2 regions of the Bacillus sp. LQ16 genome follow, and region 1 is predicted to be linked to the other one. Evidence: riboswitches for the same ligand, from Rfam matches in the RefSeq annotation. Region 1 holds a riboswitch; the other holds the start of a gene.
The links. Region 1 has a riboswitch for cyclic di-AMP ahead of AC3EMB_RS04000 (SipW-dependent-type signal peptide-containing protein). Riboswitches for the same ligand answer to the same signal wherever they lie in the genome.
Positions count from the first base shown of each region.

Region 2: it holds a riboswitch for cyclic di-AMP, as region 1 does, so the genes downstream of both, AC3EMB_RS09505 (APC family permease) here and AC3EMB_RS04000 (SipW-dependent-type signal peptide-containing protein) in region 1, are expected to answer to the same signal.

Region 1 covers NZ_CM173491.1:788,000-791,422, reverse strand. Annotated here, with positions in the region: gene kdpB (potassium-transporting ATPase subunit KdpB) at 1-310, opposite strand, end outside; gene kdpA (potassium-transporting ATPase subunit KdpA) at 324-1,991, opposite strand; gene kdpF (K(+)-transporting ATPase subunit F) at 2,011-2,088, opposite strand; gene AC3EMB_RS04000 (SipW-dependent-type signal peptide-containing protein) at 2,088-2,192, opposite strand; cyclic di-AMP (ydaO/yuaA leader) riboswitch at 2,291-2,436, opposite strand; gene AC3EMB_RS03995 (hypothetical protein) at 2,571-2,693, opposite strand; gene AC3EMB_RS03990 (hypothetical protein) at 2,697-2,930, opposite strand; gene AC3EMB_RS03985 (hypothetical protein) at 2,944-3,330, opposite strand.
Region 2 covers NZ_CM173491.1:1,862,264-1,865,686, reverse strand. Annotated here, with positions in the region: gene AC3EMB_RS09505 (APC family permease) at 1-1,812, opposite strand, end outside; cyclic di-AMP (ydaO/yuaA leader) riboswitch at 1,957-2,103, opposite strand; gene AC3EMB_RS09500 (hypothetical protein) at 2,243-2,371, shown strand; gene panE (2-dehydropantoate 2-reductase) at 2,435-3,379, opposite strand.

The DNA of each region.
Region 1 (3,423 bases):
ATGCTTCTGCAAAATTCGCAAATAAAACTGTAAATAATAGAATGAGAGAAACTGTTATATTAAACCATCCTGGTATACTACTAGAACTGCTTGGAAGAAAAGATAAAATGAACGTAATGATAAACCCAATTTCCACAACGAACATAATCGGATTCTTTATCATAACTTTCGGATTCAATTTCGCAATGGATTGCTTCATCGCATGTGTTACGATATCACGATCCATCGTTTTCGCTTGTCTAACCTCATCTTCTACAGCATGTATTTGTGACTTATTTAATTGTTTTTCTTTTACTACTACCGGTCTCATCATTTACCCTCCATTACTTCAATGTAAGAAATTCTGCAATTGGTCCGAGTACTAACATCGGGAAAAATGTTAATGCACCGACAATTACAATCGTTCCGATGAAGATGCCACCAAATAAACTATTATCTGTACGGAACGTTCCAACTGTTTCTGGCACTACCGTTTTTTCTTTCAACGAAGCTGCCACAGCTAGCATCGTAATTAAACTGAAGTAGCGTCCTAAAAACATAACTAAACCAGTCGTAATATTCCAAAACGGTGTATTATCTCCTAATCCTTCAAATCCAGATCCGTTATTCGCAGCTGACGATGTATATTCATATACAACTTGTGTTAAACCGTGGAAACCGGAATGAGAAATAGCATCCGTTCCTAAATTTGTTGAAAGAGCTAATGCCGAAAATCCTAAAATGAGCAATGGATGAAATAAAATCGTGACTGCGATTAATTTCATTTCCTTACCTTCAATCTTTTTACCTAAAAACTCTGGTGTCCGTCCAACCATTAACCCAGATATAAACACCGCGATAATTGCATACATAATAATGTTTACAAAGCCTGCTCCAACTCCGCCATACACTGTATTTAACATCATATTTACGAGGGGAACTAGACCACCAATTGGTGTTAACGTATCATGCATCGTATTAACAGCGCCTGTTTCAGCAGCTGTCGTTACTGTTGCGTATAGTGAAGAAAATACTGTTCCAAATCGTACTTCTTTCCCTTCTGTACTTCCTTGTACATGTTCGATACCCATTCCATTTAATGCCGGGTTCCCGTTTAGTTCAGATGTCGTAATCGTTATAAACCCTAGTAAAAATACCATAAATAGTGACACGAAAAGGATGCGGCCTTGTTTTTTATTTCCGACCATTCGTCCGTACGTAAATGGAAGTGCTGTTGGTAATAACATCATAAGCATCATTTGCAAAATATTACTCATTTGTCCTGGATTTTCGAAAGGATGCGTAGAGTTTGCTCCGAAAAATCCACCGCCGTTATTTCCAAGTTCCTTAATGGAAACGAATGATGCAACAGGTCCACGTAAAATACTTTGCTTTGCACCTTCAATCGTTTGTGCTGTAACCGCCCCATCTAACGTTTGTGGTACGCCAAGTGCGACAAAAACTAGTGCCGCAATAAATGCGATAGGAAGAAACACTCTCGTTAACGCTCTCGTAAAATCAACGAAAAAGTTACCAAGTTCTTTTCCAGCAAGTCCTCTTATAAAAGCCATAACGAGCGCTAATGTCGTTGCTGGTGCCGCAAACATTAAAAATGTAATTCCGATTAATTGTGATAAATAAGATAAACCATTTTCACCGCTATAATGCTGTAAGTTTGTATCAGCCATAAAACTAATTGCTGTATTAAAAGCGAGCGTAGGCTCCATCCCTTCAATATGCGCTGGATTTAGTGGCAGCACACCTTGTAATCTGAAAATGAAGTATACGACAACGATCATAAATCCATTTAATAAAACTAATGATAATGCGTACTGTTTCCACGTTTGATTGTATGCTTTTACACCCGTAATTTTAAAAATAAGTTTTTCAAAAGGCCCGAATACTTTATCTAACGTTTTGCTACCTTGAAAAGCTTTTTCTAAATAAATCCCCGTTGGCTTTGCTACTAAAATAAACAAGAGCATTGTAATAATGACTGCAACCCAAATCATAATGAATAATTCCCCCTAATTAAAACTTCTCTGGATTTAATAATGCATACACTAAATACACTGTAATTGCTGCGACAATAACCGATAAGACAATCATCATGATTGCTTTCCTTCTTTCACAACTTTATCTGACCAACTTGCAAGACTTGCCATCGATGCAACTAATAAAATAAAAATCCCGACCATTACAACATCTAACATAACTATCCCTCTCTTCTTTTGTTAAAATTTACCATTTAAATATTAAAAAAGAACACTGAGCTCTACTCAGTGTTCAAAAAATGAACAACAAAAAGTAAACCTCCTCTCTAAACGCTTACGAGGTTAGCTGTCGGATTCGGGCCTAAAGAGTAGCCCTACTTTCAAAACTGAAAGATTCACCCCAAGTGACGATGCACAAAATTGGTTCCCCCGCTCCATTTCTGGAACTCAGCGATTTTAGGTTTTTTTGGAAATTTTATGAATGATTTATGAGAGTAAATATACTCCTCTATATTTCACTTGTAAAGGGGTAAATTACTGAAAATAATAATATTTACATTCATTTAAACGCTTACATTGAAGATTATTACTGTTATTTCATCTATTTTCTTTATTTCTCTTTTCTTTTCTTAAAAATGGCCTTTTAAATATGAAATAAAAAGAGCGAATGACATGAAGTGCATAGCTTGTTGCACTCAGCATTCGCTCTTTTTTATTCAACCTTTATTCTCCTCGTAAAAATGCACGTAAATTTCTCCCACGAATATAAACTTGTGTCAATTCTGCATGTAGCTGCTCATACTCGGTAATATCCATCTCTAAATACAAAGCATCTTTTGATGGTAATATAATATATGGCCCTGGAAAAAGGGGATCAATCTGGACCAATTCTTGAACTCGCTCTACCGATACTGCCCAACGATTTGCTATATCTCCAAGTAATAGTACCTTCATCATTTCTTCCCCCGCCCTATTCAAAAAATAAAAAAGAAATATTATCACAATTTGTAAACACGACAAACTTAGCTCCAATTGTTTCATAGAGCCTCGCTGGATATCGTTTATTCCTTGTAACAACAGTAATAGGTGCTTGAAAAGAAAAACGAATGTGTTCTGTGAAGAAACTAACGATTGGAAGCTCATCCCCTAGTAAAATGACCTTCTTAATACACTCACAAATACTAGTAAAATCCTGCTCCTTACTACAACTATAAGTCCAATCAAACCCACAATTCCTAACTTCAGCCGCTACCTCTTCATTTGCTGTAAAAATAACTAACTCATGTTGAAATGCAACTAGATCTCTTAAACTATTTACCTTACTTTCTTCTCCAACACAAATAAGTGTTAGTTCCATGTACCTCATCCTCCTTAGTATAAAAGAAATCAAACATAGATTGATATTCCCCTATACTAATCAGATCGATGAATTGATGTATCCATCATGGCA
Region 2 (3,423 bases), 1.1 Mb from region 1:
ATATGGAACTGTCGTAATAACAACATTTCTTTTATAAAGTAAATACGCACGTATGAGTAAACTGGATTGATTATGAAGAATGTTATGCCAACCTTTTTTCGGAATGAACTGTGGTATAACGACCGTAACGCGGTAATTCGATTCACTTGCCTTATATTGCACTGTATCAATGAACTTCGTTAACGGCTGAATAATACTTCTATAATGAGAATGTAATGTAACAAGCCTTACTTCAGGTTGCCACACCTTCCATTTCTCTTCAAATTTCTTTTCCTCTTCTCTGTCAAAAGCAACATATACAGCGATAACTTGATCTGCAGAAAGAGATTTCGCATAGTTCAATGAATTTTCTACTACATGCGTCATACCTGCTACAGGAACGACAATTACATTCCCCTCAATTGGAATAAGAGGCTCGCAAGTTTTTAAACTTAATTGATCACCCACTGCATCATAATGCTTCTTAATTCGATGGAATAAGAAGATAATAACTGGTAAGAAAATAAGAATCGACCAAACTTGTGCAAATTTAGTTAAAAAGAACATGCTCATTACGATAAAACTAATAACTGCACCAATTAAATTAACCGTTAATTTTAAAGCCCATCCTTCAGGTTTTTCACGAAGCCACTTTAATACCATCCCTGTTTGAGAAAGTGTAAATGGAATAAATACACCTACTGCATATAACGGAATTAAATGTTCTGTTTGTCCTTGGAAAGCTACAATTAAAATAATCGAAGCAACTCCAAGTATTATAATACCGTTTGAGTAACCTAGACGGTCTCCTCTAATCGTAAACATTCTCGGTATGAATTTATCTTTTGCGAGGTTAACCGCTAATAAAGGAAATGCAGAATAGCCTGTATTAGCTGCGAGAATTAATATTAAAGCTGTTGTACCTTGTATGAAATAGTACATGAAATTACGTCCAAATGTTTGTTCAGCAATTTGAGAAACAACTGTTACTTCTTTACTCGGCGTCACTCCGTAATAATAAGCTAAAAATACAATTCCTGAAAATAACACAGCAAGTAATGCACCCATTGCAAGCAATGTTTTTGCAGCATTGTTTGGCGCAGGATCTTTAAAGTTCGGAATTGCATTTGAAATTGCTTCAACACCTGTTAAAGCAGAACTACCTGATGCAAATGCTCTTAACAGTAAAAACAAACTAATACCCGCAACCGGCGTTCCGATCGGCGTGTGTAAAGTTGGTGAAACGTGACCAGTCAAAATATTATATATGCCTACACCAATTAATATAAATAGGGCTAAAACAAATAAATAAACAGGATATGCTAAAACAGAAGCTGATTCCGTTACTCCTCTTAAATTTAAGATCGTAATAAATATAACAAATATAATCGCAATGATTACATTATGTGCATGTAAACTAGGAAAAGCAGATGTTAGCGCATCTGTACCTGCAGATACACTTACCGCAACAGTTAAAATATAGTCGACTAATAAAGATCCTCCAGCAATTAAGCCTGGATTCATCCCTAAATTTTCTTTTGATACAACATACGCTCCCCCGCCATGCGGATAAGCAAAAATAATTTGACGATAAGATAAAATAAGGGCTGTCAATAATACTAATACCCCAACAGCGATCGGAATGGAATACCAATAAGCGATCGCTCCCATACCTGCTAAAGCAATTAAAATTTGCTCTGGACCGTAAGCAACTGATGACAATGCATCAGAAGATAAAATAGCTAAAGCTTTCGTTTTATTAAGCTTTTGTTCTCCAAGCTCTGTTGATTTTAACGGTCTTCCAATTAAAAATCTTTTAATAGATGAAACCAATGCTGTCCACTCTCCAATAATTTTGTACGAACTTTTCTGCTTGTTACAGCCAGTAAACGATTTCTTCAGAAAACAAAAAATGTCTACAAGCCATAGCGAAATAGACTTGTAGACATTATTTTTTTTGTCGCACAAGCTCCACCTTCCTTCTCAATATAACGCTTACGAGGTTAGCTGTCGGATTCGGGCCTATGAGTAGCCCTACCTTTTTCAAGGATTCACCCCATCGGATTATGTACTAATCCGTAAAAACGGGTCCCCCGTACCATGCGGTTTCAGCGATTTAGAAAATTGAAACTGTGAATTATAATACTCCTTTATTTTCAAAAAGTAAACAAAAATTTTTAATAAGAAAAAAATTAAAATGATTGCGCATAATCCGCTGAGAAATATACATAATGAATATTAAAAATCCGCAAAGGAGACCCATATGTCTAAAGAAAAGAAGCCTATTTTTTCCGATTCATATTTAGATGCAGTAGCAAATGAAATTAATCAGTTATATGGTAAACGTGAACAGGAAATAAATTTGACAGATAGAACGAAAAGAAATAAATAATTTGTCATACAAAAAATAAAAAAGATAGCAATACACTTATATATTGCTATCTTTTTTATTTTTTCATACATCTAATTCTATTACAGATTTGTTAAAGGTCATCTCTTCGTACACCTTTAAATTTTGATATATAGATTCTAATAATGGTGCCGCTATAGAAAATTTCTCTGCTACATCCAGTAAATATCCTTGCAAGTGCTTCCCTTCAATAAACGAACCCTTTTCCATATCACGTTGCATTGATGACTTCATATCATACGAAATTTTATCAATCGTTTTCATATGTTCCTGGGCAATATTAGCCTTTACTGGAGCTCCTAATACTCTCATGATTTGTACAGATTCCTCAAACACATTACGGATAAAATCACGGCCGCCTTCACTTTCACGGATTGGTCCAATTGGTGCACGCATTAACGTTGTCACACCTGACATTACAGTAATAAATAAATATTTATGCCACATATCTTGCGTAATATTTTCACTTAAAACAAAACTAGATTTCGTACCTGAAAATGCTTTAGAAATATGCTTTACTCTCTCTGAATTTTGAGACTTAATTTCTCCAAACACAAGTCTGTTGGCAGCGCTAGTTTGTACAATTTCTCCTTGATCGTTTAACGTCGTCTCGATAAAGCATAAACCGCCAATTACTTTTTCTTCGCCGAATTCTTTTTGTAATAGCGATAAATGAGCGATACCATTTAACAATGGAATGATTACAGTATTTTCGCCAACAAACGGCTTCAAATCTTGAATTGCCTCGTTTAAGTGATACGCTTTTGTTGAAAATAAAATGACATCAAATGGAGAAGTTCGCTCTTCTTTCGTTATTAATTTCGGTCGGAAGGAAAAATCCCCGTTAACACTTCGGATTACAAGTCCTCTTTCCTCTAATTGTTTTTTCCGTTTACTACGAACAAGAAACGTGACATCTTCTCCCTTCTCGACTAATCTGCCACCAAAAAATCCTCCGACTCCACCAGCGCCTAATACTAAAATCCGCATACAGCATCCCCCTTTTCAAAATACAATTTTATAACTTTTAGTAT